DNA from 4 places in the Priestia sp. HNGD-A6 genome. Region 3 is predicted to be linked to each of the others. Evidence: a T-box and tRNA genes for the amino acid it is inferred to sense, from the RefSeq annotation. Region 3 holds a T-box; the other regions hold tRNA genes.
What was found. A T-box is a leader RNA that pairs with one kind of tRNA and senses whether it is charged. The one in region 3 lies ahead of serS (serine--tRNA ligase), so its partner is inferred to be a tRNA-Ser.
Positions count from the first base shown of each region.

Region 1 (7,452 bases), 580 kb from region 3:
AGACCATACGGGATTACTAACGCCTTTTTCACAATCTGTGAGTGCTTCTGCTTCCCCGCCTGTCGCTGCTAATAGATAGAGCTGAACGGTTTGACTGCGATCTGATAAAAAAGCAATCCACCTGCCGTCAGGAGACCAGGCGGGAGAATGATTATTTCCTTTATAATACGTCAATTGCTTTGTTTTTTTTGTTTCAAGATCTAACATAAACAGCTGCGTCTCATAACCGTTTTCTATTTTTTTCGTTTCTCGAACCGTATAAACTACACTTTTTCCATCTGGAGAAATCTGAGGGTTATACACAGACTTCAATTCATACAAATCCTCTACCGTTACCGTACGCTTTTTTAAATGATTCAATTTCTTCGCCCCCAAGGATTCATTTTTAAACCAAATAGCCAATCGATAAAAACGAAAGTAGCGTTTCCCTCTTACTTTATCATTTCTAAAAATAAAAATCTAAAAATTTAGAAAATTAGTTGTTTTTTCTTCTTTTAATCTATATAATAATAAAAAGGGTGCAGAGGTGATGAGGTATGAACAATGAAAAATCGTACACGGAAATGATGAAGTCCCTCGCTCGCAAGAAAAAAGTAATTGATACTGTGAGTATGTTGGATGTTTATATCGAAATGGTAATTGATGAATCGCTTTTTAAGCGTCAAAAAGAACTGTTAGAAACAAACATTAACACGGCATTAGATCAACGTGATGAAACTGCTTTTTATGAGCTATCAGCACAGTACCAATCCTTACTTCAAACATCTACTTAATATTTCAAGAAGTTCATTCATGTTAATGATTTATATGTACGTTTAACAGGCAGAACCTTTCTTCTCAGGAAGAACAGCTGTCTGTTAAATCGTGTTTACTACATAAAAAAAGATTCTTACAGATGTAAGAATCTTTTTTGTTAGGATTTTTTCTATGAGTGGAAGTAAACAACCGTTCCACTCATAGATTTTTTGTTATTTATGCGCCTGAAACTGCTCTTCTTCTGTTGAACCTTTTAAAGCTGTTGTAGAGGAAGTCCCACCGGAAACTACTTGCGCCACTTCATCAAAATAACCCGTTCCTACTTCACGCTGATGTCTTGTAGCAGTATATCCATTTATTTCACTAGCAAACTCTCTTTCTTGTAACTCTGAATAAGCTGCCATTCCTCTTGTTTTATATCCTCGTGCCAGTTCAAACATGCTGTGATTTAAAGCGTGGAAGCCAGCAAGCGTAACGAATTGGAATTTGTAGCCCATTTTTGCGATTTCTCTTTGAAACTTTTCAATCGTTTTCTTATCTAATTTTTTCTTCCAGTTGAAAGATGGTGAACAGTTATAAGCAAGCATTTTACCTGGGAATTTTTCATGAATAGCATCTGCAAATTTTTGTGCCTGTTCCAAGTTTGGTTCAGACGTCTCACACCATACTAGATCAGCATATGGCGCATATGCTAAGCCACGAGCGATAGCTTGATCGATTCCGGCTCTCGTGCGATAAAAACCTTCAGCGGTGCGTTCACCTGTAATAAACTGGCGATCTACAGGATCAACATCACTTGTAATTAAATCAGCGGCATCAGCATCGGTACGAGCAATCAGAAGTGTTGGAACACCCATTACATCAGCAGCTAAACGAGCAGCAATCAAGTTTTTCACAGCTGTCTGAGTTGGAAGCAATACCTTGCCGCCAAGATGACCACACTTTTTCTCAGATGACAATTGATCTTCGAAGTGTACCGCAGATGCTCCTGACTCAATCATTCCTTTCATTAATTCAAATACGTTCAACTGTCCTCCGAACCCTGCTTCTGCATCTGCTACAATTGGAGCAAAGTAATCAATGTCCCCTTCTCCTTCTAAATGCTGAATTTGATCGGCACGCTGCAGCGCTTGATTGATTCGTTTCACAACATGCGGCACGCTGTTTGCTGGATATAGACTTTGATCAGGATACATATTTCCTGAAAGGTTTGCATCTGCAGCTACTTGCCATCCACTGAGATAAATGGCTTTTAACCCTGCTTTTACCTGTTGTACTGCTTGATTTCCTGTTAAAGCTCCTAATGCATGAACGTATGGCTCTGTTTTTAATAAGTTCCAGAACTTTTCGGCCCCTCTTCTAGCAAGCGTGTGTTCAATATCAATGGATCCTCTCAGTCCAATGACTTTTTCTGCAGAATATGGACGTTCAATTCCTTTCCAACGCTCATCGCTTTTCCAGTTCTCTTCAAGGTTTTTTACACGAATCTCTTTCATTCTTTATACCCCCTAATGAATTTAAAATTCTATATTCATAAAAATATAAAACGCAGCAGTGAGAATATGTCTGTTTCATGATGAAGTAAATTAGCAGTTTGCCATAGCTTTAGTAAGAACGTAGATGAAATAAGTAAATAGTTGAAGGACATGTAGTAAGACTTTGTTGAGGTGAATATACGCTGATAAGTTTGCCTGCTATCTTTTCAATCACAAATAACTATTCCTCCCCATTGTTATAAAACAGTTTTTATTTTACATACGTTATTATATAACAGTACTTTCGAAAATGAAACCTCCTTTTAGAATTTTTTTCCTACTCGCAAGGAGGCTTTTCTATTAATACCTACGTATAAAAGGCTTCATATATCCTTTACTTTTTCTTATATCACTTATTCATTTCTTTCATACTTCTCAACAAATGAAATTCTTTCCAATATTGTTGGATGACCATATCGAAAAATTTTCACTAAATACGGCGGATTCACCTGGGACAGTCCTGATTTTGTTAAATCCTGAAATGTTTTAATAGCAGCTTGTTTATCTCCTGTTAAGTCCATGGCGTACGTGTCAGATTGAAGTTCATGATGACGCGACTGCATATTTGTTAAAGGACTTACAGCAAATGTGAGCACAGAAAAAATAAGTAGAATAAGCGGTAATGAATTTAAATCACTAAGAGAAGTGATTTTTAATGCTTTCCCCCATCTCTTAATCACAAAGCTAGCTAAATGTTTCGTTAGCCATAAACCTACAATCGATAAAACTAAGGCTGAAGCAATCCCTACATAAATATGTTTCTTCACATAGTGACCCATTTCGTGCGCCATGATAAACAAAATTTCACGTTCCGTCAATTTATTAAGAGTAGTATCCCATAACACAATTCTTGAATTAGAACCTATTCCCGTTACATATGCATTGAGAGAGTTCGTTTTTTCAGACATGTTTACTTCATATACATGCTTAGCAGGTATATGAGCTTCATCTGCTAAATGCAAAATTTTCGTCTCCAGCTCTTTATTCTTTAATGGATAAAAATCGTTATATAACGGATCGATAACCACTGGTTGAATAAACGTCAAAAATAGCGTAAATGGAATAGATACTAGCCACGCATACAGCCACCATCTTTTTGAAAACTTACGAATGAATGCATATAACACAGCAATCACTAAAAACATCGTGGCATAGTTCACCCAAAAATCTGTAAAAAGATCTTTCATCCATCCTTGGAAAGGTTGCGTCGTAATATGGTAAGCCGTTGAAAGCTTATAGCTAATCCAGTCCATAGGAAAAGAGTAGATCAGCAGCAGAACAGATAACCAAAATACATAAATAGCAGTTTGGAGAAGACTGAAACGGCTGACGTCTTTAGACCACTTATTCACTTTCTTAGACACACCTAACACTAAAATTAAAATAAACCCTAACCACTCATATGGAAATCGGATAAAAAAGAGCGCATCTCTAATCTTTGAATATTTTTCGGTTAACATAAGTTCTCTTGCATTCATAAACGTAGCCGGATCCACGCTGGTACCTTTTAATGATTGTGGAATAGAGGTGTCACTTATATAAAATAAATACACCCATATACAAGCTGCATATACAAGAAAAACTCCGATGGACCACAAAACAATTTTTTTCACGCATTCCCCTCCTTTTGTACAAACAGTATTCTGTTATTACTATTGTAGGTTTTTTTTCGAAATTTAGAACAAGCGTTTAGAGATGTGCTATAGGAAATGCAAATTGTGAAGAGAAAATCATAGAAAAACGAAAAACAGAGTTTATTCTTTTGTCTAAACTCTGTTTACAAACAAAAAAAGCAGTTTGCATATGCAAACTGCTTTTGAGATGACCCGTACGGGATTCGAACCCGTGTTACCGCCGTGAAAGGGCGGTGTCTTAACCGCTTGACCAACGGGCCAGTATGGCTCCACAGGTAGGACTCGAACCTACGACCGATCGGTTAACAGCCGATAGCTCTACCACTGAGCTACTGTGGAATATGGTGGGCCTAAGTGGACTCGAACCACCGACCTCACGCTTATCAGGCGTGCGCTCTAACCAGCTGAGCTATAGGCCCATTATTTGGAGCGGGTGATGAGAATCGAACTCACGACATCAGCTTGGAAGGCTGAGGTTTTACCACTAAACTACACCCGCGTTACTTAAGATGGGGCGACTGATGGGAATCGAACCCACGAATGCCGGAACCACAATCCGGTGCGTTAACCACTTCGCCACAATCGCCGTCTTAAAATGGTGGCTCGGGACGGAATCGAACCGCCGACACAAGGATTTTCAGTCCTTTGCTCTACCAACTGAGCTACCGAGCCAAACAAAATGGCGGTCCCGACGGGAATCGAACCCGCGATCTCCTGCGTGACAGGCAGGCATGTTAACCGCTACACCACGGGACCACTTTGGTTGCGGGGACAGGATTTGAACCTGCGACCTTCGGGTTATGAGCCCGACGAGCTACCGAACTGCTCCACCCCGCGATGATATGAATATGATATAAATAAATGGCGGAGGAAGAGGGATTCGAACCCCCGCGGGCTTTAACACCCCTGTCGGTTTTCAAGACCGATCCCTTCAGCCGGACTTGGGTATTCCTCCGTATATTTATAACAAATGTAACTTATATGGTAGCGGCGGAGGGAGTCGAACCCACGACCTCACGGGTATGAACCGTACGCTCTAGCCAGCTGAGCTACACCGCCATATTATTCGTTACAATTATTTAATTTCATTGGTGGAGCCTAGCGGGATCGAACCGCTGACCTCCTGCGTGCAAGGCAGGCGCTCTCCCAGCTGAGCTAAGGCCCCATAAATGGTCGGGAAGACAGGATTCGAACCTGCGACCCCTTGGTCCCAAACCAAGTGCTCTACCAAGCTGAGCTACTTCCCGTTTATGGCGCGCCCGAGAGGAGTCGAACCCCTAACCTTTTGATCCGTAGTCAAACGCTCTATCCAATTGAGCTACGGGCGCTTTATATGGAGCGGAAGACGAGGTTCGAACTCGCGACCCCCACCTTGGCAAGGTGGTGTTCTACCACTGAACTACTTCCGCTTATTAAAATGAGCCATGAAGGACTCGAACCTTCGACCCTCTGATTAAAAGTCAGATGCTCTACCAACTGAGCTAATGGCTCTCTATGGCTGGGCTAGCTGGATTCGAACCAACGCATGACGGAATCAAAATCCGTTGCCTTACCGCTTGGCGATAGCCCAATAAAATGGTGGAGGGGGGCAGATTCGAACTGCCGAACCCGAAGGAGCGGATTTACAGTCCGCCGCGTTTAGCCACTTCGCTACCCCTCCGATATAAATGGTGCCGGCAAGAGGACTTGAACCCCCAACCTACTGATTACAAGTCAGTTGCTCTACCAGTTGAGCTACACCGGCACGGTGGTGGAGGATGACGGGATCGAACCGCCGACCCCCTGCTTGTAAGGCAGGTGCTCTCCCAGCTGAGCTAATCCTCCAAATATCATACACAACATTAAATGTGTATATAAGTTTTTTACAAATGAGCCAAATAAAAAACCCCTAGACTCTTTTACAAGAGCATAAAAAGGGGTCTTATTCATTGCCTGGCAACGTCCTACTCTCACAGGGACAAAGTCCCAACTACCATTGGCGCTAAAGAGCTTAACTTCCGTGTTCGGTATGGGAACGGGTGTGACCTCTTCGCTATCGCCACCAGACAAGAGATTGCTCTCTCAAAACTAGGTAACAGTTTGCTGAGTAAAGCTTACGCTTTTAAAAGTTTGGTTAAGTCCTCGATCGATTAGTATCAGTCAGCTACACATGTCGCCACGCTTCCACCTCTGACCTATCAACCTGATCATCTTTCAGGGATCTTACTAGCTTGCGCTATGGGAAATCTCATCTTGAGGGGGGCTTCATGCTTAGATGCTTTCAGCACTTATCCCGTCCACACATAGCTACCCAGCGATGCCTTTGGCAAGACAACTGGTACACCAGCGGTGTGTCCATCCCGGTCCTCTCGTACTAAGGACAGCTCCTCTCAAATTTCCTACGCCCACGACGGATAGGGACCGAACTGTCTCACGACGTTCTGAACCCAGCTCGCGTACCGCTTTAATGGGCGAACAGCCCAACCCTTGGGACCGACTACAGCCCCAGGATGCGATGAGCCGACATCGAGGTGCCAAACCTCCCCGTCGATGTGGACTCTTGGGGGAGATAAGCCTGTTATCCCCGGGGTAGCTTTTATCCGTTGAGCGATGGCCCTTCCATGCGGAACCACCGGATCACTAAGCCCGACTTTCGTCCCTGCTCGACTTGTAGGTCTCGCAGTCAAGCTCCCTTGTGCCTTTACACTCTACGAATGATTTCCAACCATTCTGAGGGAACCTTTGGGCGCCTCCGTTACATTTTAGGAGGCGACCGCCCCAGTCAAACTGCCCACCTGACACTGTCTCCCGGCCCGATCAGGGCCGCGGGTTAGAATTTCAATACAGCCAGGGTAGTATCCCACCGACGCCTCCACCGAAGCTAGCGCTCCGGCTTCTCAGGCTCCTACCTATCCTGTACAAGCTGTACCAAAATTCAATATCAGGCTACAGTAAAGCTCCACGGGGTCTTTCCGTCCTGTCGCGGGTAACCTGCATCTTCACAGGTACTATAATTTCACCGAGTCTCTCGTTGAGACAGTGCCCAGATCGTTACGCCTTTCGTGCGGGTCGGAACTTACCCGACAAGGAATTTCGCTACCTTAGGACCGTTATAGTTACGGCCGCCGTTTACTGGGGCTTCGATTCAGAGCTTCTCCCAAAGGATAACCCCTCCTCTTAACCTTCCAGCACCGGGCAGGCGTCAGCCCCTATACTTCGCCTTGCGGCTTCGCAGAGACCTGTGTTTTTGCTAAACAGTCGCCTAGGCCTATTCACTGCGGCTCTCTCGGGCTATACACCCTACCAGAGCACCCCTTCTCCCGAAGTTACGGGGTCATTTTGCCGAGTTCCTTAACGAGAGTTCTCTCGATCACCTTAGGATTCTCTCCTCGCCTACCTGTGTCGGTTTGCGGTACGGGCACCTCCCGCCTCGCTAGAGGCTTTTCTTGGCAGTGTGGAATCAGGAACTTCGGTACTATAATTCCCTCGTCATCACAGCTCAGCCTTTATGATGAGCGGATTTGCCTACTCATCAGCCTAACTGCTTG
Region 1 covers NZ_CP138621.1:2,169,350-2,176,801, forward strand. The annotation lists gene SCI76_RS10845 (S9 family peptidase) at 1-360, opposite strand, end outside; gene SCI76_RS10850 (IDEAL domain-containing protein) at 537-773, shown strand; gene aceA (isocitrate lyase) at 969-2,252, opposite strand; gene SCI76_RS10860 (M48 family metallopeptidase) at 2,645-3,904, opposite strand; tRNA gene SCI76_RS10865 (tRNA-Glu) at 4,114-4,185, opposite strand; tRNA gene SCI76_RS10870 (tRNA-Asn) at 4,190-4,264, opposite strand; tRNA gene SCI76_RS10875 (tRNA-Ile) at 4,268-4,344, opposite strand; tRNA gene SCI76_RS10880 (tRNA-Gly) at 4,351-4,424, opposite strand; tRNA gene SCI76_RS10885 (tRNA-His) at 4,436-4,511, opposite strand; tRNA gene SCI76_RS10890 (tRNA-Phe) at 4,522-4,597, opposite strand; tRNA gene SCI76_RS10895 (tRNA-Asp) at 4,606-4,681, opposite strand; tRNA gene SCI76_RS10900 (tRNA-Met) at 4,686-4,762, opposite strand; tRNA gene SCI76_RS10905 (tRNA-Ser) at 4,788-4,880, opposite strand; tRNA gene SCI76_RS10910 (tRNA-Met) at 4,908-4,984, opposite strand; tRNA gene SCI76_RS10915 (tRNA-Ala) at 5,015-5,090, opposite strand; tRNA gene SCI76_RS10920 (tRNA-Pro) at 5,096-5,172, opposite strand; tRNA gene SCI76_RS10925 (tRNA-Arg) at 5,177-5,253, opposite strand; tRNA gene SCI76_RS10930 (tRNA-Gly) at 5,260-5,334, opposite strand; tRNA gene SCI76_RS10935 (tRNA-Lys) at 5,344-5,416, opposite strand; tRNA gene SCI76_RS10940 (tRNA-Gln) at 5,421-5,495, opposite strand; tRNA gene SCI76_RS10945 (tRNA-Tyr) at 5,502-5,585, opposite strand; tRNA gene SCI76_RS10950 (tRNA-Thr) at 5,594-5,669, opposite strand; tRNA gene SCI76_RS10955 (tRNA-Val) at 5,674-5,749, opposite strand; rRNA gene rrf (5S ribosomal RNA) at 5,856-5,971, opposite strand; rRNA gene SCI76_RS10965 (23S ribosomal RNA) at 6,035-7,452, opposite strand, start outside.
Region 1: it has a tRNA-Ser gene. The T-box ahead of serS (serine--tRNA ligase) is inferred to sense a tRNA for this amino acid. The anticodon was not compared.

Region 2 (7,452 bases), 390 kb from region 3:
GAAGCCCCCCTCAAGATGAGATTTCCCATAGCGCAAGCTAGTAAGATCCCTGAAAGATGATCAGGTTGATAGGTCAGAGGTGGAAGCGTGGCGACATGTGTAGCTGACTGATACTAATCGATCGAGGACTTAACCAAACTTTAAAAGTGTAAGCTTTACTCAGCAAACTGTTATCTAGTTTTGAAAGAATAAATCTTTCGAAAAAAAGTATTGCTTTCTTTATATAATAGTGTATAATATAATATGTCTGGTGGCGATAGCGAAGAGGTCACACCCGTTCCCATACCGAACACGGAAGTTAAGCTCTTTAGCGCCAATGGTAGTTGGGACTTTGTCCCTGTGAGAGTAGGACGTTGCCAGGCTTTTATATCGGAGGATTAGCTCAGCTGGGAGAGCACCTGCCTTACAAGCAGGGGGTCGGCGGTTCGATCCCGTCATCCTCCACCATCGACTATTTAAGTCAGAGATTGCACGCCGGTGTAGCTCAATTGGTAGAGCAACTGACTTGTAATCAGTAGGTTGGGGGTTCAAGTCCTCTTGCCGGCACCATTTTTTTCGAGCCATTAGCTCAGTTGGTAGAGCATCTGACTTTTAATCAGAGGGTCGAAGGTTCGAGTCCTTCATGGCTCACCATTTAATATTCACACGCGGGTGTGGCGGAATTGGCAGACGCGCTAGACTTAGGATCTAGTGTCTTACGACGTGGGGGTTCAAGTCCCTTCACCCGCATCTTTACTTAATTTCATATATGCGCGGAAGTAGTTCAGTGGTAGAACACCACCTTGCCAAGGTGGGGGTCGCGAGTTCGAACCTCGTCTTCCGCTCCACGTATATAAGTCCTGCCGGGGTGGTGGAATTGGCAGACACACAGGACTTAAAATCCTGCGGTAGGTGACTACCGTGCCGGTTCAAGTCCGGCCCTCGGCACCATTTTAATAAGCGCCCGTAGCTCAATTGGATAGAGCGTTTGACTACGGATCAAAAGGTTAGGGGTTCGACTCCTCTCGGGCGCGCCATAAACGGGAAGTAGCTCAGCTTGGTAGAGCACTTGGTTTGGGACCAAGGGGTCGCAGGTTCGAATCCTGTCTTCCCGACCATTTATGGGGCCTTAGCTCAGCTGGGAGAGCGCCTGCCTTGCACGCAGGAGGTCAGCGGTTCGATCCCGCTAGGCTCCACCAATGAAATTAAATAATTGTAACGAATAATATGGCGGTGTAGCTCAGCTGGCTAGAGCGTACGGTTCATACCCGTGAGGTCGTGGGTTCGACTCCCTCCGCCGCTACCATATAAGTTACATTTGTTATAAATATACGGAGGAATACCCAAGTCCGGCTGAAGGGATCGGTCTTGAAAACCGACAGGGGTGTTAAAGCCCGCGGGGGTTCGAATCCCTCTTCCTCCGCCATTTATTTATATCATATTCATATCATCGCGGGGTGGAGCAGTTCGGTAGCTCGTCGGGCTCATAACCCGAAGGTCGCAGGTTCAAATCCTGTCCCCGCAACCAAAGTGGTCCCGTGGTGTAGCGGTTAACATGCCTGCCTGTCACGCAGGAGATCGCGGGTTCGATTCCCGTCGGGACCGCCATTTTGTTTGGCTCGGTAGCTCAGTTGGTAGAGCAAAGGACTGAAAATCCTTGTGTCGGCGGTTCGATTCCGTCCCGAGCCACCATTTTAAGACGGCGATTGTGGCGAAGTGGTTAACGCACCGGATTGTGGTTCCGGCATTCGTGGGTTCGATTCCCATCAGTCGCCCCATCTTAAGTAACGCGGGTGTAGTTTAGTGGTAAAACCTCAGCCTTCCAAGCTGATGTCGTGAGTTCGATTCTCATCACCCGCTCCAAATAATGGGCCTATAGCTCAGCTGGTTAGAGCGCACGCCTGATAAGCGTGAGGTCGGTGGTTCGAGTCCACTTAGGCCCACCATATTCCACAGTAGCTCAGTGGTAGAGCTATCGGCTGTTAACCGATCGGTCGTAGGTTCGAGTCCTACCTGTGGAGCCATACGGAGAAGTACTCAAGTGGCTGAAGAGGCGCCCCTGCTAAGGGTGTAGGTCGTGTAAGCGGCGCGAGGGTTCAAATCCCTCCTTCTCCGCCAGTCGTTTTAAATTTAAATATGGCCCGTTGGTCAAGCGGTTAAGACACCGCCCTTTCACGGCGGTAACACGGGTTCGAATCCCGTACGGGTCATCTTAAAAAGGTTTGCATATATGCAAACCTTTTTTTATTTGCGCTTTTTTAAAGATTAAGTAAACAGGAATAATAGTTAGGAATAATTACCATGAATTTTCAGAATAAAAAGTAAGTTTTAAGCAGGATTTTCCCTATATCATATGGAATTATTCATAAAGTAATAAAGTATGAAGAGTATGGAATAAAGAGTAATTTTAAAGAACATTTATTCTATTATATTTGTAGAAAAGGTTTATGTTTTTACTATAAAAGGGAATGAGTGGTAAGAAGCGTATATTATGTGCGTATATTATGTTTGAAGTTAAAGGGGTGGCAAAAGTGAATCTAGCGGTTCAGCCTACTGAATTTGATGTTCATTTGTATCACGAAGGAAACTTATTTCGCAGTTACTCTATTTTCGGTGCGCATCAGGTAACGGTAGAAGGAATTGAAGGCGTACGATTTTGCGTGTGGGCACCTCATGCAAAGGGTGTAAGCGTTGTAGGTGATTTTAATAAATGGAACGGTTTTCAACATTCAATGGTTAAAGTTAATGAAGAAGGTATTTGGATGACATTTATCCCTGAATTAGAACAAGGGACTATTTATAAATATGAAATCATCACACAAAGCAATCAAAAAAAATTAAAAGCAGATCCATACGCTTTCTTCAGTGAAGTGCGTCCAAACACTGCGTCTATTGTTTACTCATTGGATGGGTACAAATGGAACGACCAATATTGGCGTAGAAAGAAAAAACAGCAAAATATATATGAAAGACCACTGTGTATTTACGAGCTGCATGCAGGGTCTTGGAGGACTCATGAAGATGGCAGCCTTTATACATACAGTGAATTAGCACAGGAGCTTATTCCTTATATTGCTGAACAAGGTTTTACACATATTGAGTTATTACCAGTCATTGAGCATCCGCTCGACCGATCCTGGGGATATCAAGGAACTGGATACTATTCTGCTACCAGTCGATACGGTACACCTAAAGAGTTGATGAACTTTATAGATGAGTGTCATCAAAATAATATAGGCGTTCTTTTAGACTGGGTACCCGGGCATTTTTGTAAGGATGAACATGGTCTGTATATGTTCGATGGAGAACCTACTTATGAATACAAAAAAGAACCCGACCGTGAAAACTATGTTTGGGGAACAGCTAATTTCGATTTAGGCAAGCCTGAAGTACAAAGTTTTCTCATTTCGAACGCTTTGTTTTGGTTGGAGTACTTCCACATAGATGGATTTCGAGTAGATGCTGTAGCTAATATGCTTTATTGGCAAAATTCTTCTGGAAAAGCAGTAAATGATGGAGCTGTCAGCTTCTTAAAAAAATTGAATGAAGCTGTTTTTAAATCTGATGAAACGATATTAATGATGGCAGAAGATTCAACGGATTGGCCCCTTGTTACAGCACCTACGTATGAGGGAGGTTTAGGCTTTAATTATAAGTGGAACATGGGATGGATGAATGACGTTTTAACGTACATGGAAGCTGGCGTGGAAAGACGTCCCTATCTTCACGATAAAATGACCTTTTCACTAATGTATGCGTTTAACGAAAACTTTATTTTGCCGCTTTCTCATGATGAAGTCGTACATGGGAAAAAATCATTGCTTAATAAGATGCCAGGTGATTACTGGCGCAAGTTTGCACAGCTTCGACTGCTATATGGATATTTCTTTGCACACCCTGGAAAAAAGCTTTTATTTATGGGCGGAGAGTTTGGCCAATTTGATGAGTGGAAAGATTTGGAAGAATTAGACTGGATGCTTTATGACTTTGACATGCATCGCAATCTTAACGGATATATGAAGGATCTCATCAAGATTTATAAAAGAAGCAAGCCTTTATATGAATTAGACCATAATCCAGATGGATTTGAATGGATTGATGTTAACAATCATCATCAACAAATTTTCTCCTTTATTCGCAAGTCGAAAGAAAATCAGGAGATTTTTATAGTTGTTAGCAATTTTTCTGAGTATCCATATCATTCTTACAAAGTTGGAGTTCCAGTTGAGACAGAGTACATTGAAGTTATTAACAGTGATGACGAAGTGTACGGCGGTTCAGGCATTGTAAATAAAAAGGCATTAAAATCAGTGGATGAATCGTTTCACGGTCAACCTTTTTGCATTGAAATGAATATTCCGCCGTTTGGCATTAGTATACTACGAGCAAAGAGAAAACGAGGGGAGAGAAAACAACATGTTAAAAAAGAAATGCGTAGCGATGTTATTGGCAGGAGGAAAAGGTAGTCGGCTAAGTTCACTTACAAAAAATCTAGCAAAGCCAGCTGTACCATTTGGTGGTAAGTATCGAATTATTGATTTTGCTTTAAGTAATTGTACAAATTCAGGTATTGAAACAGTAGGTGTATTAACACAATATCAACCGCTAGTTCTCAATTCATACATTGGAATTGGAAGCGCTTGGGATTTGGACCGACGGAATGGTGGCGTCACAGTATTGCCTCCATACGCGGAGTCAGATGGAGTAAAGTGGTATAAAGGCACGGCTAGCGCTATTTATGAAAATTTAAACTATTTGACACAATATGATCCTGAGTACGTACTGATTCTATCAGGTGATCACATTTATAAAATGAACTATGAAAATATGCTTGATTATCATATAAACAAAGAAGCAGATGTAACGATTTCTGTTATTGAAGTACCTTGGGAAGAAGCGAGCCGTTTTGGTATTTTAAATACAAATAGTGACCTAGATGTAATGGAGTTCGATGAAAAGCCACAGCGTCCTAAAAATAATCTAGCTTCTATGGGGATTTATATTTTTAAATGGAGTATTTTAAAAGAATATTTAGAAATGGATGCACGCAATCCATACTCAAGCCATGATTTTGGTAAAGATGTTATTCCGCTTTTACTAGATGAAAAGAAAAAGCTAATTGCATATCCATTCCAAGGTTATTGGAAAGATGTAGGAACTGTAAAAAGCTTATGGGAAGCGAATATGGATTTGTTATGTGATAAAGACGAGCTTAATTTATTTGACTCTTCATGGAAAGTATACTCTGTTAACCCTAATCAGCCTCCTCAATATATTGCGCCAAACGCCTGCGTGGTGGAGTCATTAGTAAATGAAGGGTGCGTTGTCGAAGGAAACGTAGAGCAGTCCGTGTTATTTCCAGGTGTACAAATCGGTTCAGGTTCTGAAGTTAAGAAAACGGTTGTCATGCCTACTGCAAAGATAGGCTCTAACGTATATATTGAAAACGCAATTGTTCCATCGGACATTGAAGTTCCAGACGGTACTATCATTCGACCGACCAAAGGAAGCGAAGAAGTAATTCTTGTTACTCAAGAATTGATTGAATCAGTTGCTAAATGCATTTAACGAACAGAGAGGATGAACGACATTGAATAATCAAATGCTTGGTATTATTGATGCTTGTACAAACACAACAGCGCTGCAGCCTTTAACCTTTTATAGATCGATTGCTGCCATTCCTTTTGCAGGGCGCTATCGATTAATCGATTTTACGCTTTCTAATATGGTGAACTCTGGAATTTCGAGCGTTGCCATTTTTCCTCGTGATCGCTATCGCGCATTGATGGATCATATAGGTTCAGGAAAAGAATGGGATTTGGATCGGAAGCGAGATGGATTGTTTATCTTCCCTCCTATGACAAGTGATTTACACTTAGAGAGTCCATCACTATTCACGCAGTTCCGTTATCATATTGATTATTTCTTAAGAAGTAAGCAGGAATACGTATTAATTGCTAATAGTTATACGATATGTACAGTTGACTTTGAGCACGTGCTGCAGCGTCATATTGCTTCAAATGCAGATATTACTGAAATGAAGCAGGGTGATAAATCGCTTAATATGTATATTATTAATAAATCTATTCTAGTTAATATTTTGCAAAATGAATCGCATGATTTTTATACGATTAAAGAAATGGTTCGATATATGGCACAATCTCATCGTGTAGAAAAGTACGAGCACCATGGATATACGGCTGAGATTTCTAGCTTAGATGCCTACTATAAAACAAGTATGGAAATTTTATCTCCAGATGTTTGGAAGCAGTTATTTATCAACGAACGTCCTGTTTTCACTAAAGTAAAAGATGAACCGCCTACTCGTTACGCAAAAAAAGCGGTTGTGAAAAACTCAATGATCGCAAACGGGTGCGTGATTGAAGGACATGTGGAAAATAGTATTATCTTCCGAGGCGTTAAAATTGGAAAAGGTACGGTCGTTAAGAATAGCATTGTGATGCAAAAAGGCGTTATTTTAGAAAATAGTGTATTAGAAAATGTTGTTTTAGACAAAGATGTGAAAATAGGAAGTAATGAAACGTTGCTAGGTGAGTCAGGTCTACCTAGAGTCATTGCTAAAGGAACAACTCAAGGAGCGTTGATGAAGTCGTGAATGTATTATTTGCTGTATCAGAATGTGTACCTTTTATTAAAACAGGAGGATTAGCAGACGTAGCAGGTGCCCTGCCTAAAGAATTAAAAAAGTTAGGAACGAACGTATGTGTAGTCATGCCAAAGTACGGAACCATTCCTCAACATTATCAAGATGAAATGGTGCTTGAAAAAGTTATTCATGTGCAGGTTGGGTGGAGAAGACAGTACTGTGGGATTGAATCGTTAACGATGGATGGCGTTAAATATATTTTCATTGATAATGAATATTATTTTAAAAGAGATAGCTTATATGGGCACTACGATGACGCTGAACGATTTGCTTTCTTCAGCAGAGCTGTGCTTGAAGCTATCCCATTTTTAGAGAATGAGCCTGATATCATTCATTGTCACGACTGGCATACGGCTATGATTCCATTTTTACTTCGTGCTAATTATGATATGTATGATCATATCCAGACGGTCTTTACGATTCATAACTTGCAATTCCAAGGAATTTTCCCTAAAAGCAATTTATATGAGCTATTAAATTTAAATGATTATTATTTTACTACAAGCCAGCTCGAGTTTTATGGGAATATTAATTTTATGAAAGCGGCTCTTGTATCAGCTGATAAAATTACCACGGTAAGTCCTACATATCGAGATGAAATTCAAATGCCCTATTACGGAGAAAGTTTAGATGGATTATTGCGTCAGCGAAATCAAGATTTAATTGGGATTGTAAATGGAATCGATGAAGAAGCTTATAGCCCAGACGCAGATCAGCTTATATCTTATCCTTATTCTGTAGAAGAGATTGAAGGAAAATATAAAAATAAAAAAGAGCTCCAGCGCTATCTTGAATTAGAGGAAAAT
Region 2 covers NZ_CP138621.1:3,135,257-3,142,708, forward strand. The annotation lists rRNA gene SCI76_RS15930 (23S ribosomal RNA) at 1-137, shown strand, start outside; rRNA gene rrf (5S ribosomal RNA) at 247-362, shown strand; tRNA gene SCI76_RS15940 (tRNA-Val) at 372-447, shown strand; tRNA gene SCI76_RS15945 (tRNA-Thr) at 474-549, shown strand; tRNA gene SCI76_RS15950 (tRNA-Lys) at 558-633, shown strand; tRNA gene SCI76_RS15955 (tRNA-Leu) at 648-729, shown strand; tRNA gene SCI76_RS15960 (tRNA-Gly) at 753-827, shown strand; tRNA gene SCI76_RS15965 (tRNA-Leu) at 842-930, shown strand; tRNA gene SCI76_RS15970 (tRNA-Arg) at 940-1,016, shown strand; tRNA gene SCI76_RS15975 (tRNA-Pro) at 1,021-1,097, shown strand; tRNA gene SCI76_RS15980 (tRNA-Ala) at 1,103-1,178, shown strand; tRNA gene SCI76_RS15985 (tRNA-Met) at 1,209-1,285, shown strand; tRNA gene SCI76_RS15990 (tRNA-Ser) at 1,313-1,405, shown strand; tRNA gene SCI76_RS15995 (tRNA-Met) at 1,431-1,507, shown strand; tRNA gene SCI76_RS16000 (tRNA-Asp) at 1,512-1,587, shown strand; tRNA gene SCI76_RS16005 (tRNA-Phe) at 1,596-1,671, shown strand; tRNA gene SCI76_RS16010 (tRNA-His) at 1,682-1,757, shown strand; tRNA gene SCI76_RS16015 (tRNA-Gly) at 1,769-1,842, shown strand; tRNA gene SCI76_RS16020 (tRNA-Ile) at 1,849-1,925, shown strand; tRNA gene SCI76_RS16025 (tRNA-Asn) at 1,929-2,003, shown strand; tRNA gene SCI76_RS16030 (tRNA-Ser) at 2,007-2,097, shown strand; tRNA gene SCI76_RS16035 (tRNA-Glu) at 2,118-2,189, shown strand; gene glgB (1,4-alpha-glucan branching protein GlgB) at 2,484-4,445, shown strand; gene SCI76_RS16045 (glucose-1-phosphate adenylyltransferase) at 4,396-5,547, shown strand; gene SCI76_RS16050 (glucose-1-phosphate adenylyltransferase family protein) at 5,570-6,595, shown strand; gene glgA (glycogen synthase GlgA) at 6,592-7,452, shown strand, end outside.
Region 2: it has a tRNA-Ser gene. The T-box ahead of serS (serine--tRNA ligase) is inferred to sense a tRNA for this amino acid. The anticodon was not compared.

Region 3 (7,452 bases):
TCGACAAGTATTAATTTATCATATAAAAATAATGAAGTCAACTCTTTTATTAATTTTTTTAAAAAAGATGTTCATTAAAAATTAATTTAATGAACATCTTCTACTTTTATTTAGAAATAACTTCTTTATTTCCCATATATGGACGCAGCACTTCTGGAATTTGAATTGATCCATCTTCCTGCTGGTAGTTTTCTAAAATTGCAGCTACCGTACGGCCAATTGCTAAGCCAGAACCATTTAGTGTATGAACATGTTCTGGTTTTGCTTTTGTATCACGGCGGAAGCGAATATTAGCACGGCGAGCTTGGAAGCTTTCAAAGTTTGAACAAGAAGAAATTTCACGATACGTTTCATAACTTGGAATCCAAACTTCAATATCATACTTTTTGGCTGCTGTGAAACCTAAGTCAGCTGTACACATGCTTAGAACTCGGTAAGGTAAACCTAATAGTTGAAGAACCTTTTCAGCATGGCCCGTTAATTTTTCTAATTCATCATAAGAATCTTCTGGCTTAACAAAGCGAACAAGTTCTACTTTATTAAACTGATGCTGGCGAATAAGCCCACGTGTATCTCTTCCTGCAGAGCCTGCTTCTGAGCGGAAGCAAGCACTATACGCTGTATAAGCAATTGGAAGCTGATCTCCGCTTAAAATTTCATCACGATGTAAATTTGTAACTGGTACTTCAGCTGTAGGAATTAAGAAATAATCTTCTTCTTTAATTTTAAATGCATCTTCTTCAAATTTAGGAAGCTGCCCTGTTCCTGTCATACTTGTACGATTCACCATATATGGAGGAAGGATTTCTTCATAACCATGCTCATCCATATGTAAATCCATCATAAAGTTAATAAGAGCACGTTCTAATCTTGCACCTAACCCTTTATAAAATACAAAGCGGCTTCCCGTTACTTTCGAAGCTCTTTCAAAATCTAAAATATTTAAATCTGTTCCTAAATCCCAATGCGGTTTTGGTTCAAAATCAAATTGTTTAATTTCTCCCCATTTGCGAACTTCTACGTTATCATCTTCAGTTTCACCTACAGGCGTACTTTCATGTGGAACGTTAGGAATTGAAAGCAGCAATAGCTCTAACTCTTCTTCAACGCTGCGAAGCTCTTCATCCAATTGCTTTACGCGGTCTCCTACTTCACGCATTTCGACGATTAAATGATCAGCATCTTGTTTTTCACGTTTCAATTGTGCAATTTGCTGTGATACTTCATTTCGCTTGCTTTTTAACTCTTCTGTTTGAGCAATTAGCTCACGGCGTTTTGCATCTAACTCTTCAAAGCGACCTAAGTCCGTTAAGTCCTCACCACGAAACTTGAGCTTTTCTTTTACTTCATTAAAATTAGCACGTAAAAATTTTAAATCTAACATACTGAGTACCTCCTTTAGTATAAAAGGGCAAAATAAAAACTCTCATCCCTGTGAAAGGGACGAGAGTTTACCCGCGTTGCCACCCTAATTGAAAGCTAAAATAAGCCTTCCTCTTAAACCAGATAACGGATGAACCGAAACTGCCTACTACTTTTTCGACAGCTTGCTCCAGGACGGATTCATAAGAATTGATTATCGATTCACACCAGCCATCGACTCTCTTGAAATCAAAAATCTTATTACTATTTCCTATCAACGCTTTATACCAATATCATTTTTATTAATCATAATGTACTACAAGTCTTTACAAGATGCAATTCATTTATACAGGTTTTTTCGAAGCTTCTTCAACCATTGCTACAAAATACTGAGCCATGCGAGCATCATCTGTTAATTCTGGATGAAACGAACATCCTAAGAATTGACCTTGTCTTGCTGCAACAATTCGGTCGTTATGCATTGCCAAGACTTCAACGTTTTCTCCTACTTCTACAATATGCGGAGCACGGATAAATACGCCTATAAAATCTTCACCAATATCTTTAATATTTAGAGCAGCTTCAAAGCTATCTCGTTGGCGCCCAAATGAATTTCGAGCTACCGTAATATCCATAACACCTAAATGGGGCTCTTCACGGTCAACAACTTGTCCTGCAAGTAAAATTAAACCCGCACACGTACCAAACACCGGTTTACCTGCTTGTGCAAACTGGCGAAGAGGTTCCATAAAGCCATACTTGTCAATTAGACGACGCATCGCTGTGCTTTCGCCGCCCGGTAGGATTAAACCATCTATTTCGTCTAGCTGTTCAACTTTTTTAATGATAATGGCTTCAGCGCCTGCTGCTTCTAATGCTTGTGCATGCTCGCGAAAGGCACCTTGTAATCCTAACACGCCTACTTTTACCATTTTGTCAAAACTCCCTTTAAATTACCATCCACGCTCTTGCATGCGGTTTTCTGGTAATAATGATGAAATTTCAATCCCTTTCATTGCGCTTCCTAATCCTTTTGACAAGTTTGCAATGAGTTCATAATCTTGATAATGCGTTGTTGCCTCAACGATTGCTCGAGCAAATTTTTCAGGGTTGTCGGATTTAAAGATTCCTGAGCCAACGAACACACCGTCTGCTCCAAGCTGCATCATTAACGCTGCGTCTGCTGGTGTTGCTACACCGCCCGCTGCAAAGTTTACAACCGGTAGGCGGCCTTCACGTTTAATTTGCAGTAATAACTCATAAGGCGCGCCTAATAGTTTTGCCTCTGTCATTAACTCATCTTCGTCCATGCCCACAACTTTACGTACTTGAGCGTTTACTTGGCGCATATGACGCACTGCTTCCACGATGTTTCCTGTCCCTGGTTCGCCTTTTGTACGAAGCATTGCAGCTCCTTCAGCAATACGGCGGGATGCTTCACCAAGATCACGACAACCGCACACAAATGGAACCGTAAATGTATTTTTATTTAAATGAAACTCCTCATCAGCTGGAGTCAACACTTCACTTTCATCGATGTAGTCTACACCCATCGCTTCTAGCACGCGTGCTTCAACAATATGGCCAATACGAGCTTTTGCCATAACTGGAATGGACACAGCATTCATCACTTCTTCAACAATTGTTGGGTCTGCCATACGAGACACGCCGCCTGCTGCACGGATATCAGCTGGAACACGCTCTAATGCCATAACGGCAACAGCGCCTGCTGCTTCTGCAATTTTTGCTTGCTCTGCGTTGATCACGTCCATGATAACGCCACCTTTTTGCATTTCCGCCATTCCTCGTTTTACACGATCAGTACCTGTAATGTTATTCATGTTTGTCTTCCTCCTGTATCAAGTGTTTCACAATAATTTTTAGTGTATATACAAAATTCAAAACTTAGTGTCTATTTTACCGTATTTTTCGGAAAATTCCTATCTAATTTATAGATTATATACAAACAAATCTAAAAATAAAAAAAAGAGATACTCCCTTGTAGTATCTCTTCTTTCTCTTGAGTTATCATTAAAACCAGTTATTCACTGTATTTGCAGCATTCATCCAAATATCGCTGAAGAAGTTACCAATACTGCGAATAGCGAGAGAGAACCATCCAGCTTTTTCAACAGATTCGTTTGTCACGACCGGCGTCATGCTATCTGTAGTTTGGCCTCCTACATAGCCTAGATCTTTAAGATTGCTGTTTGTTGCACTTACATAAGCAACTGTTTCTCCTTTTTTAATAGGAGCAACAACTTTTTGATCGTTCATAACTTTATCGTTTAACTTAAAGTTGATTTTAGTATGATCTTTTTGACCTTTTTCGGTAATAATTTTTACCGAATTCTTTGGAGAAACGGAAGCTTCTTTTGATTTTCCTTTAGCAACATCAATTGTTTCATGCCCTTTAATCTCGCCGTTAGCAGGCACTACTTCTTTTAACTGAAAATGACTAAAAGCATAATCCAATATCTTTTTCGTTTGAGAAAAACGAGCAGCTTCTGTAGACTTACCGTTTTCCTTGGCATTCATTACAACTGTTATGTATCTTACCCCGTTACGCTCTGCAGTTCCAGTGAAACATTGACCTGCAAAATCTGTATGACCAGTTTTTAAGCCGTCTACGCCGCTGTATGCAGCTGAAAAACCAGGGAGCATCTTATTCCAATTGTTCATTTTTGTTTCGCCTTGTTGCCCTTGTCTAAACATCTTGGAAGGAGTTTTGGCTACTTCCAAAGATTCTGGATAATCATGAATCAAGTGATAAGCAAGAGTAGCAACTGCCCGAGCAGATAGGAGGTTCTCATCTTCTTCCTTTGTTCCTTTTGGATACATCCCTTTTAACAAGGAATTAGAAAGACCTGTAGAATTGACAAATTTTGATTCACCCATATTTAATTTTTTTGCTGTTTCATTCATTAACTTAATGAAACCTTCTTCAGAACCACTGACAGCTTCAGCTAAAGCAATGGCTGCTCCATTAGCTGAATAAATAGCCATGGCATCATATAATTCTTTTACCGTATATTTTTGGTTTTCGATTAATGGTACATTTGATAATCCATAATCCTGAGAAATTTTAGCTGCATATTTACTAACTGGCACACGTTGATCCCAAGATAATTTCTTATCTTTTATGGATTCTAATACTAGGTATTCCGTCATCATTTTTGTCATGCTTGCAATACCTAATAAAGCATCCGTATTTTTCCCGTATAGCACTTTCCCCGTACTTGCCTCTACTAAAATGGCTGCGTCTGCTTCAACGCCAATATCATCTGTCTTAGAAGCAGCTGATGCTTGTGTAGAGACAAAAAATACGCTGGCCATTAACATAACAGCAATGACACAAATTAATTGTTTCTGTACTGCGTTTCTCACTCTATACCCTCCAAACGTAAACTCACATAAATGTAATTTTATCATACTAAAATTTAAAAAAATAGATAAAGAAGTACTGTTACATTCATGATTAATGACATAAAAAACACGTTTCCCTATTAAGGAAACGTGTTTTTTACACATTCATGATTATCTCATAGAATAGTTAGGAGATTCTTTTGTAATTTGTACATCATGTGGGTGACTTTCTCTTAAGCCTGCTCCAGTCATACGGATGAATTGTGCCTGTTCACGTAACGCTTCTAAGTTAGCTGAACCACAGTAACCCATTCCTGCACGTAAACCACCAATCATTTGATATAAAGTATCTGCTACAGGTCCTTTGTAAGGCAAACGGCCTTCGATACCTTCTGGAACTAATTTTTTATTATCTTCTTGGAAGTATCGATCTTTACTTCCTTTTTCCATAGCTCCCACAGAGCCCATTCCACGATACACTTTAAAGCGTCTTCCTTGGTAGATTTCTGTTTCGCCAGGGCTTTCTGTCGTTCCTGCTAGAAGGCTTCCTAGCATTACTGTATGTCCACCAGCTGCAAGTGCTTTTACGATATCTCCAGAGTACTTAATACCGCCATCTGCAATAATAGCTACCCCGTGCTTACGAGCTTCAGTTGCACAGTCATATACTGCCGTAATTTGTGGAACGCCTACACCAGCGACAACACGAGTTGTACAAATTGAACCAGGTCCAATTCCTACTTTTACTACGTTTGCTCCGGCTTCAATTAATGCTTTTGTACCTTCAGCCGTTGCTACGTTACCAGCAATAATATTTAATTCTGGATATGCCTCGCGAATGCTGCGCACTGTATCTAAAACGCCTTGTGAATGTCCATGCGCTGTATCAATAACGATAACATCAACGCCAGCTTGTACTAATTTTTCGATACGAACATTTGAATCAGCTGTTACGCCAACAGCTGCTCCAACTAATAATCGACCTTGTTGATCTTTAGCTGCATTTGGAAACTCAATTACTTTTTCAATGTCTTTAATTGTGATAAGGCCTTTTAATACGCCATTGTCATCTACAAGAGGTAACTTTTCAATTTTGTATTGCTGTAGAATTTTCTCTGCTTCTTCTAAAGTCGTTCCTACTGGAGCAGTAACTAATTCTTCTTTTGTCATTACATCAGCAATTTGCATTGAATAATCTTGGATGAAACGCAAGTCACGGTTTGTAAGGATTCCAACTAGTTTTTGTTCTTCTTCGTTGTTGACAATCGGCACACCTGAGATACGATATTTGCCCATTAAGTGTTCAGCAGCAAATACTTGGTTTTCAGGAGTTAAAAAGAAAGGATCCGTGATAACACCACTTTCAGAACGTTTTACTTTATCAACTTGTTCTGCTTGCTGTTCAATCGACATGTTTTTGTGAATGATACCCAAACCACCTTGTCTAGCCATCGCAATAGCCATTTCAGCTTCTGTAACTGTATCCATTCCTGCACTGATGAACGGCACCTTTAATTTTAATGTTTTTGTTAGTTCAACACTCATATCAACGTCTTTAGGTAGTACCTCAGATTTTGCTGGCACCAGTAAAACGTCATCAAATGTTAAGCCTTCTTTAGAAAATTTGCTTTCCCACATTATAGAATCCTCCTTTAAACGACAGAATATTATTAGTAGATTAACAAGCAGATATGTACCTGTCAATAACTTCACTAGATATCAGATAATTCTAATAAAAAGAAAAGGTGATTTAGTTGCATAAATTTAATGATGTTTGGACGTCCTACAATTTATTTTTCTCCGTTCCTTTTGTACAAGATTTTTTAAAAAAGCGCTATCAAAAATTGAATTATAGCGATGCAGAGCAACATAGTTTTAAAAACAGTTACCCATTTATTTATTATTTGGAACACAGTAAAAATTATTATCAAGTTGCGGCACAATCTCCTGTATCAGTTCAACCCGTTTTATTATTTTATGGAATGTCACAGCTGTTAAAAGCTTGTTTGTTAACACAAAACCCCGTATATCCCGAAAATACGGCGGTGTTAGCACATGGAGTATCAACACGAAAAAGAAAAAAACAAAGTTATGATTTTTTAGATGATGAAGTTAAGATTCAAAAAAGCGGTTTATTTTCACAAGTAGGAGAAGAATTGTTTCATGTGAAACAACTAGAAGGTAGTAAATATACAATGAATTATCTGTTGTCTTGTGTACCTGAATTAGATACATTATTTTTAAATTTGGGCACGAGGCCATCTTCCCATTTAACAACTATTGGATCGCTTCCAGCTACCTCTTTGCCTATTCCTGAACAAGTTACACGGTGTTATCATATGAATCACGAAAGACTCTATTCTTTTTTAAAAGAGCGTTCCCGTCTATCATTGTCTTTGGCAGAAGATCAGGTATGTATTCTTGATCCTTCAAGCTGTTTATATAATTGTTCACCTTTTATGTACAATTTCCAAGCTAACACGCTGCATGCACCGTTGGAAAAAGATAGCTGCTTATATTTCCCTGAGATGTTGGCACATTACTTATTACTTTATAATTTAAGTATGATTTCACGTTATGAAACAGAGTGGTGGTATGAATTATTGCATACATACTCTTCGAAAGATTATCCATTTATCTTGAGGTTCCTTGAGGTTACAGCTCAAAAGATTCCTTACTTAATTTCTTGTTACTTAAATGAACACACAAAAAAAGACTAGCTAA
Region 3 covers NZ_CP138621.1:2,744,853-2,752,304, forward strand. The annotation lists gene serS (serine--tRNA ligase) at 107-1,384, opposite strand; T-box leader at 1,437-1,649, opposite strand; gene pdxT (pyridoxal 5'-phosphate synthase glutaminase subunit PdxT) at 1,707-2,294, opposite strand; gene pdxS (pyridoxal 5'-phosphate synthase lyase subunit PdxS) at 2,316-3,203, opposite strand; gene SCI76_RS14005 (serine hydrolase) at 3,394-4,749, opposite strand; gene guaB (IMP dehydrogenase) at 4,900-6,366, opposite strand; gene SCI76_RS14015 (YaaC family protein) at 6,483-7,448, shown strand.

Region 4 (7,452 bases), 190 kb from region 3:
AAGAAGCAGGAGTTCAATCTTCTGACGAAGCTATTCAGGGAGCCCTAGACATTGTAGCGGAACAAATTTCTGACGAAGCATCTTACCGTCAATGGATTCGTACGACCACTGTAAAAGATGGCATAATTGTTACTTCAGTCAAAGATCCGGAAAAAGATGAAAAAAATATCTATGAAATGTACTATGAATATACAGAAGCGGTAAAGCGAATCGTTCCTCACCGTATTTTAGCTATGAATAGAGGAGAAAAAGACGGTATTTTAAAAGTGAGTATTGACGCGCCTACAGATCGTATTCTTTCATATTTACATAAAGAAGTAATCAAGAAAAGGGATTCTTCAGCTGAAGGTTATATCATCTCAGCTATAGAAGATGCTTATAAACGCTTAATAGAACCATCTATTGAACGCGAAATTCGTAAAGACCTATCAGAAAAAGCGGAAGAAAGAGCCATTCACATCTTTTCTGAAAACTTACGAAAACTTCTTCTCCAACCTCCATTGAAAGGTAAAGTGGTATTAGGAGTAGATCCAGCTTTTCGAACAGGCTGCAAATTAGCTGTAGTCGATGAAACAGGCAAGGTATTAAAAATTGATGTTATTTATCCACATCCTCCTGTGAGAAAAGCAGCTGAAGCACAAAATAAATTAAAGAAAATGTTCGCTGAATACCCTATTGAAGTAGTGGCAATTGGAAATGGAACGGCATCTCGCGAAACGGAGCAATTTGTAGCGGATGTTCTTAAAGAAATTGAAAACCCAGTTTATTATTTGATTGTGAATGAAGCGGGAGCAAGCGTATATTCGGCTTCTGATGTTGCTAGAGAAGAATTCCCTGATTTTCAAGTAGAAGAGCGAAGCGCTGTATCGATTGCCAGAAGGCTGCAAGATCCGCTGGCTGAGCTTGTGAAAATCGATCCTAAGTCGGTAGGGGTAGGGCAATATCAGCATGATGTGTCTCAAAAGCAATTAAATGATTCACTGACTTTTATTGTAGAGACAGTAGTAAACCAAGTAGGAGTGAATGCAAACACGGCTTCTGCTTCGCTTCTACAATACGTTGCTGGTCTAAATAAGACAGTTGCTCAAAACATTGTAAAATATCGGGATGAAAACGGAAAATTCTCTAACCGAAAACAGTTGAAGAAAATTCCGCGTCTAGGGGCTAAAACATATGAGCAGTGTATTGGGTTTTTACGTATTATAGAAGGTGAAGAACCTTTAGACAGAACGGGTATCCATCCTGAAACATATGGAGACGTTAAAAAGCTTTTAAAGAAAGCGGAAGTGAAAGAGACTGAACTTGGAACGGAGAAAGTAAAAGAAGCATTAAAACATATTTCTTTACCCGAAATATCAGAAGAACTAAGTATAGGGGAGCTTACTTTAAAAGACATTATAGAAGCGCTCGTAAGACCGGAAAGAGATCCTCGTGATGAACTGCCAAAACCTTTGCTCCGTCAGGATATTTTGAAGCTAGAGGATCTAGCAAAAGGTATTCAGCTTGAAGGAACGGTGCGAAACGTCGTAGACTTCGGAGCGTTCATCGATATAGGAGTTAAGCAAGACGGTCTAGTCCATATTTCTAAATTAACGAATCGGTACGTTAAGCATCCCCTCGATGTCGTTTCAGTAGGAGATTTGGTGAATGTGTGGGTAGAAGACGTAGATATGAAAAAAGGAAGAGTTGCACTGACGATGATTCCGCCCCATCAATAATAAAATTGCCTTTTCAGATTTTCTGAAAAGGCAATTTTATTTGTAAAAAGAAGTGATTTAAGAAGCGGAATTATTTTTTTGATAAAAAAACCAACATTGGTTGAGCAATTTTATTTGTGCGCGGTCTTTTTCAGAATAAGCGCGCCTCATTTGTTTTTGTAGCCACATTGGCATAAGGACAATCACTCCTTTTCATTTATGATAAGGTGAATAGTGAGTATGTAATGAAGTGTATGCCCAAAGAGCTAGTCAGGTGATTTCATACAGTAGAGGAGTATATAAGATGAATGATAAGGATTTACAAATACTTGTAGAAGAAATTTCATTGAAGCTGTTTCACAAACCATTTCGTCATGAAGCCACTTTTAATTCTCGGTTACGTACGACAGGCGGAAGGTATTTGTTACGTACATCTAATATAGAAGTAAACTACAAATACTTTGAACAATATGGCACACAAGAAATAGTAGAAATTATTAAACATGAGCTCTGTCACTATCATTTGCATATTGAGGGGAAAGGGTATAAGCATGGAGATCAAGACTTTAAAAGGTTAATGAAAGAAGTAGACGCACCTCGATTTTGTCAGGCATTGAAAAAAGAAAGTGATGGAAAGAAAAAAGAGCACATATATGTATGTATGCAGTGTGATCAAAAATATGTTCGAAAAAGAAAAGTGAACACAGTTAAATATGTTTGTGGGAAGTGTAAAGGTAAATTAAAAAAAATGTAGAAGATGCTTGACTAAAATAGATTCATTATGGTAAATTAATAAAGCCGTCTCAAATAAACGGCAAAGAAATTACAAAAACTTATTGACATTACATATAATGTCGATTACAATGTAAGAAGTCTGATAAATATTATTCCACAGTAGCTCAGTGGTAGAGCTATCGGCTGTTAACCGATCGGTCGTAGGTTCGAGTCCTACCTGTGGAGCCATATGGAGAAGTACTCAAGTGGCTGAAGAGGCGCCCCTGCTAAGGGTGTAGGTCGTGTAAGCGGCGCGAGGGTTCAAATCCCTCCTTCTCCGCCATTTTATAATGGCCCGTTGGTCAAGCGGTTAAGACACCGCCCTTTCACGGCGGTAACACGGGTTCGAATCCCGTACGGGTCACCATTGATTTTTATTTACATATCCTGTGGAGGATTAGCTCAGCTGGGAGAGCACCTGCCTTACAAGCAGGGGGTCGGCGGTTCGATCCCGTCATCCTCCACCATTTTGACTGTTTTATACATAATTTTGGATGGTCCCGTGGTGTAGCGGTTAACATGCCTGCCTGTCACGCAGGAGATCGCGGGTTCGATTCCCGTCGGGACCGCCATTTTAAATTATTGGGCTATCGCCAAGCGGTAAGGCAACGGATTTTGATTCCGTCATGCGTTGGTTCGAATCCAGCTAGCCCAGCCATAAAGAGCCATTAGCTCAGTTGGTAGAGCATCTGACTTTTAATCAGAGGGTCGAAGGTTCGAGTCCTTCATGGCTCATTTTCATTTCTTGCGGGTGTGGCGGAATTGGCAGACGCGCTAGACTTAGGATCTAGTGTCTTTACGACGTGGGGGTTCAAGTCCCTTCACCCGCATCTTATTCATTTTATGTATTTAGCGGTCGTGGCGGAATGGCAGACGCGCTAGGTTGAGGGCCTAGTGGGGGCGACCCCGTGGAGGTTCAAGTCCTCTCGGCCGCACCAAAAAAACTTTTTAAAAAAGTGTTGACATAAGAAAATAGAAATGATATTATAATAAAGTCGCCAAAACAACGGCGGTAAATATCATAAGAAGCGCCCGTAGCTCAATTGGATAGAGCGTTTGACTACGGATCAAAAGGTTAGGGGTTCGACTCCTCTCGGGCGCGCCATATTGCGGGTGTAGTTTAGTGGTAAAACCTCAGCCTTCCAAGCTGATGTCGTGAGTTCGATTCTCATCACCCGCTCCAAATATATTGAACTTTGAAAACTGAACAAAGCGACAAACGTCAACGTTAATTTTTATTTTTTAAATGAGCAAGTCAAACATTTCTTCGGAGAGTTTGATCCTGGCTCAGGATGAACGCTGGCGGCGTGCCTAATACATGCAAGTCGAGCGAACTGATTAGAAGCTTGCTTCTATGACGTTAGCGGCGGACGGGTGAGTAACACGTGGGCAACCTGCCTGTAAGACTGGGATAACTTCGGGAAACCGAAGCTAATACCGGATAGGATCTTCTCCTTCATGGGAGATGATTGAAAGATGGTTTCGGCTATCACTTACAGATGGGCCCGCGGTGCATTAGCTAGTTGGTGAGGTAACGGCTCACCAAGGCAACGATGCATAGCCGACCTGAGAGGGTGATCGGCCACACTGGGACTGAGACACGGCCCAGACTCCTACGGGAGGCAGCAGTAGGGAATCTTCCGCAATGGACGAAAGTCTGACGGAGCAACGCCGCGTGAGTGATGAAGGCTTTCGGGTCGTAAAACTCTGTTGTTAGGGAAGAACAAGTACAAGAGTAACTGCTCGTACCTTGACGGTACCTAACCAGAAAGCCACGGCTAACTACGTGCCAGCAGCCGCGGTAATACGTAGGTGGCAAGCGTTATCCGGAATTATTGGGCGTAAAGCGCGCGCAGGCGGTTTCTTAAGTCTGATGTGAAAGCCCACGGCTCAACCGTGGAGGGTCATTGGAAACTGGGCAACTTGAGTGCAGAAGAGAAAAGCGGAATTCCACGTGTAGCGGTGAAATGCGTAGAGATGTGGAGGAACACCAGTGGCGAAGGCGGCTTTTTGGTCTGTAACTGACGCTGAGGCGCGAAAGCGTGGGGAGCAAACAGGATTAGATACCCTGGTAGTCCACGCCGTAAACGATGAGTGCTAAGTGTTAGAGGGTTTCCGCCCTTTAGTGCTGCAGCTAACGCATTAAGCACTCCGCCTGGGGAGTACGGTCGCAAGACTGAAACTCAAAGGAATTGACGGGGGCCCGCACAAGCGGTGGAGCATGTGGTTTAATTCGAAGCAACGCGAAGAACCTTACCAGGTCTTGACATCCTCTGACAACTCTAGAGATAGAGCGTTCCCCTTCGGGGGACAGAGTGACAGGTGGTGCATGGTTGTCGTCAGCTCGTGTCGTGAGATGTTGGGTTAAGTCCCGCAACGAGCGCAACCCTTGATCTTAGTTGCCAGCATTTAGTTGGGCACTCTAAGGTGACTGCCGGTGACAAACCGGAGGAAGGTGGGGATGACGTCAAATCATCATGCCCCTTATGACCTGGGCTACACACGTGCTACAATGGATGGTACAAAGGGCTGCAAGACCGCGAGGTCAAGCCAATCCCATAAAACCATTCTCAGTTCGGATTGTAGGCTGCAACTCGCCTACATGAAGCTGGAATCGCTAGTAATCGCGGATCAGCATGCCGCGGTGAATACGTTCCCGGGCCTTGTACACACCGCCCGTCACACCACGAGAGTTTGTAACACCCGAAGTCGGTGGAGTAACCGTAAGGAGCTAGCCGCCTAAGGTGGGACAGATGATTGGGGTGAAGTCGTAACAAGGTAGCCGTATCGGAAGGTGCGGCTGGATCACCTCCTTTCTAAGGATTTTTACATGACGTACGTTTTGACACTTTGTTCAGTTTTGAGAGTTCAATCTCTCAATTATAGAAAGCATACTACTTTCTTCTTACTAGATAAGAAGAATTTTGGTTGCGATTGTTCTTTGAAAACTAGATAACAGTAATTGCTGAGGAAAAGTGAAACTTTTCTTTAATCAAACCAATAAATAACACAACATTATGTTGTACCATTTATTCGCTAATGGTTAAGTTAGAAAGGGCGCACGGTGAATGCCTTGGCACTAGGAGCCGATGAAGGACGGGACTAACACCGATATGCTTCGGGGAGCTGTAAGTGAGCTTTGATCCGGAGATTTCCGAATGGGGAAACCCACTGTTCGTAATGGAACAGTATCTTTATCTGAATACATAGGATATTGAAGGCAGACCCGGGGAACTGAAACATCTAAGTACCCGGAGGAAGAGAAAGCAAATGCGATTTCCTGAGTAGCGGCGAGCGAAACGGAATTAGCCCAAACCAAGAGGCTTGCCTCTTGGGGTTGTAGGACACTCTATACGGAGTTACAAAGGAACGAAGTAAATGAAGCGACCTGGAAAGGTCCGTCGAAGAAGGTAACAACCCTGTAGTTGAAACTTCGTTCCCTCTTGAGTGGATCCTGAGTACGGCGGAACACGTGAAATTCCGTCGGAAGCTGGGAGGACCATCTCCCAAGGCTAAATACTACCTAGTGACCGATAGTGAACCAGTACCGTGAGGGAAAGGTGAAAAGCACCCCGGAAGGGGAGTGAAAGAGATCCTGAAACCGTGTGCCTACAAGTAGTCAGAGCCCGTTAACGGGTGATGGCGTGCCTTTTGTAGAATGAACCGGCGAGTTACGATCCCATGCAAGGTTAAGCTGATAAGGCGGAGCCGTAGCGAAAGCGAGTCTGAATAGGGCGTTTAGTATGTGGTTGTAGACCCGAAACCAGGTGATCTACCCATGTCCAGGGTGAAGTTCAGGTAACACTGAATGGAGGCCCGAACCCACGCACGTTGAAAAGTGCGGGGATGAGGTGTGGGTAGCGGAGAAATTCCAATCGAACCTGGAGATAGCTGGTTCTCTCCGAAATAGCTTTAGGGCTAGCCTCATGTTGTGAGAGTCTTGGAGGTAGAGCACTGATTGGACTAGGGGCCCCCAACGGGTTACCGAATTCAGTCAAACTCCGAATGCCAAAGACTTATCCATGGGAGTCAGACTGCGAGTGATAAGATCCGTAGTCAAAAGGGAAACAGCCCAGACCACCAGCTAAGGTCCCCAAGTATACGTTAAGTGGAAAAGGATGTGGAGTTGCTTAGACAACCAGGATGTTGGCTTAGAAGCAGCCACCATTTAAAGAGTGCGTAATAGCTCACTGGTCGAGTGACTCTGCGCCGAAAATGTACCGGGGCTAAACGTATCACCGAAGCTGTGGATTGACATCTTAGATGTCAGTGGTAGGAGAGCGTTCTAAGTGCTGTGAAGTCAGACCGTAAGGACTGGTGGAGCGCTTAGAAGTGAGAATGCCGGTATGAGTAGCGAAAGACAAGTGAGAATCTTGTCCACCGAATGCCTAAGGTTTCCTGAGGAAGGCTCGTCCGCTCAGGGTTAGTCGGGACCTAAGCCGAGGCTGAAAAGCGTAGGCGATGGCCAACAGGTTGATATTCCTGTACCACCTCCCCGCCGTTTGAGTAATGGGGGGACGCAGTAGGATAGGGTAAGCGCGCTGCTGGATATGCGCGTTCAAGCAGTTAGGCTGATGAGTAGGCAAATCCGCTCATCATAAAGGCTGAGCTGTGATGACGAGGGAATTATAGTACCGAAGTTCCTGATTCCACACTGCCAAGAAAAGCCTCTAGCGAGGCGGGAGGTGCCCGTACCGCAAACCGACACAGGTAGGCGAGGAGAGAATCCTAAGGTGATCGAGAGAACTCTCGTTAAGGAACTCGGCAAAATGACCCCGTAACTTCGGGAGAAGGGGTGCTCTGGTAGGGTGTATAGCCCGAGAGAGCCGCAGTGAATAGGCCCAGGCGACTGTTTAGCAAAAACACAGGTCTCTGCGAAGCCGCAAGGCGAAGTATAGGGGCTGACGCCTGCCCGGTGCTGGAAGGTTAAGAGGAGGGGTTATCCTTTGGGAGAAGCTCTGAATCGAAGCCCCAGTAAACG
Region 4 covers NZ_CP138621.1:2,552,523-2,559,974, reverse strand. The annotation lists gene SCI76_RS12895 (Tex family protein) at 1-1,718, shown strand, start outside; gene cmpA (cortex morphogenetic protein CmpA) at 1,776-1,892, opposite strand; gene SCI76_RS12885 (SprT family protein) at 2,002-2,451, shown strand; tRNA gene SCI76_RS12880 (tRNA-Asn) at 2,586-2,660, shown strand; tRNA gene SCI76_RS12875 (tRNA-Ser) at 2,664-2,754, shown strand; tRNA gene SCI76_RS12870 (tRNA-Glu) at 2,764-2,838, shown strand; tRNA gene SCI76_RS12865 (tRNA-Val) at 2,863-2,938, shown strand; tRNA gene SCI76_RS12860 (tRNA-Asp) at 2,968-3,043, shown strand; tRNA gene SCI76_RS12855 (tRNA-Gln) at 3,055-3,129, shown strand; tRNA gene SCI76_RS12850 (tRNA-Lys) at 3,134-3,206, shown strand; tRNA gene SCI76_RS12845 (tRNA-Leu) at 3,219-3,301, shown strand; tRNA gene SCI76_RS12840 (tRNA-Leu) at 3,324-3,409, shown strand; tRNA gene SCI76_RS12835 (tRNA-Arg) at 3,500-3,576, shown strand; tRNA gene SCI76_RS12830 (tRNA-Gly) at 3,581-3,654, shown strand; rRNA gene SCI76_RS12825 (16S ribosomal RNA) at 3,736-5,287, shown strand; rRNA gene SCI76_RS12820 (23S ribosomal RNA) at 5,513-7,452, shown strand, end outside.
Region 4: it has a tRNA-Ser gene. The T-box ahead of serS (serine--tRNA ligase) is inferred to sense a tRNA for this amino acid. The anticodon was not compared.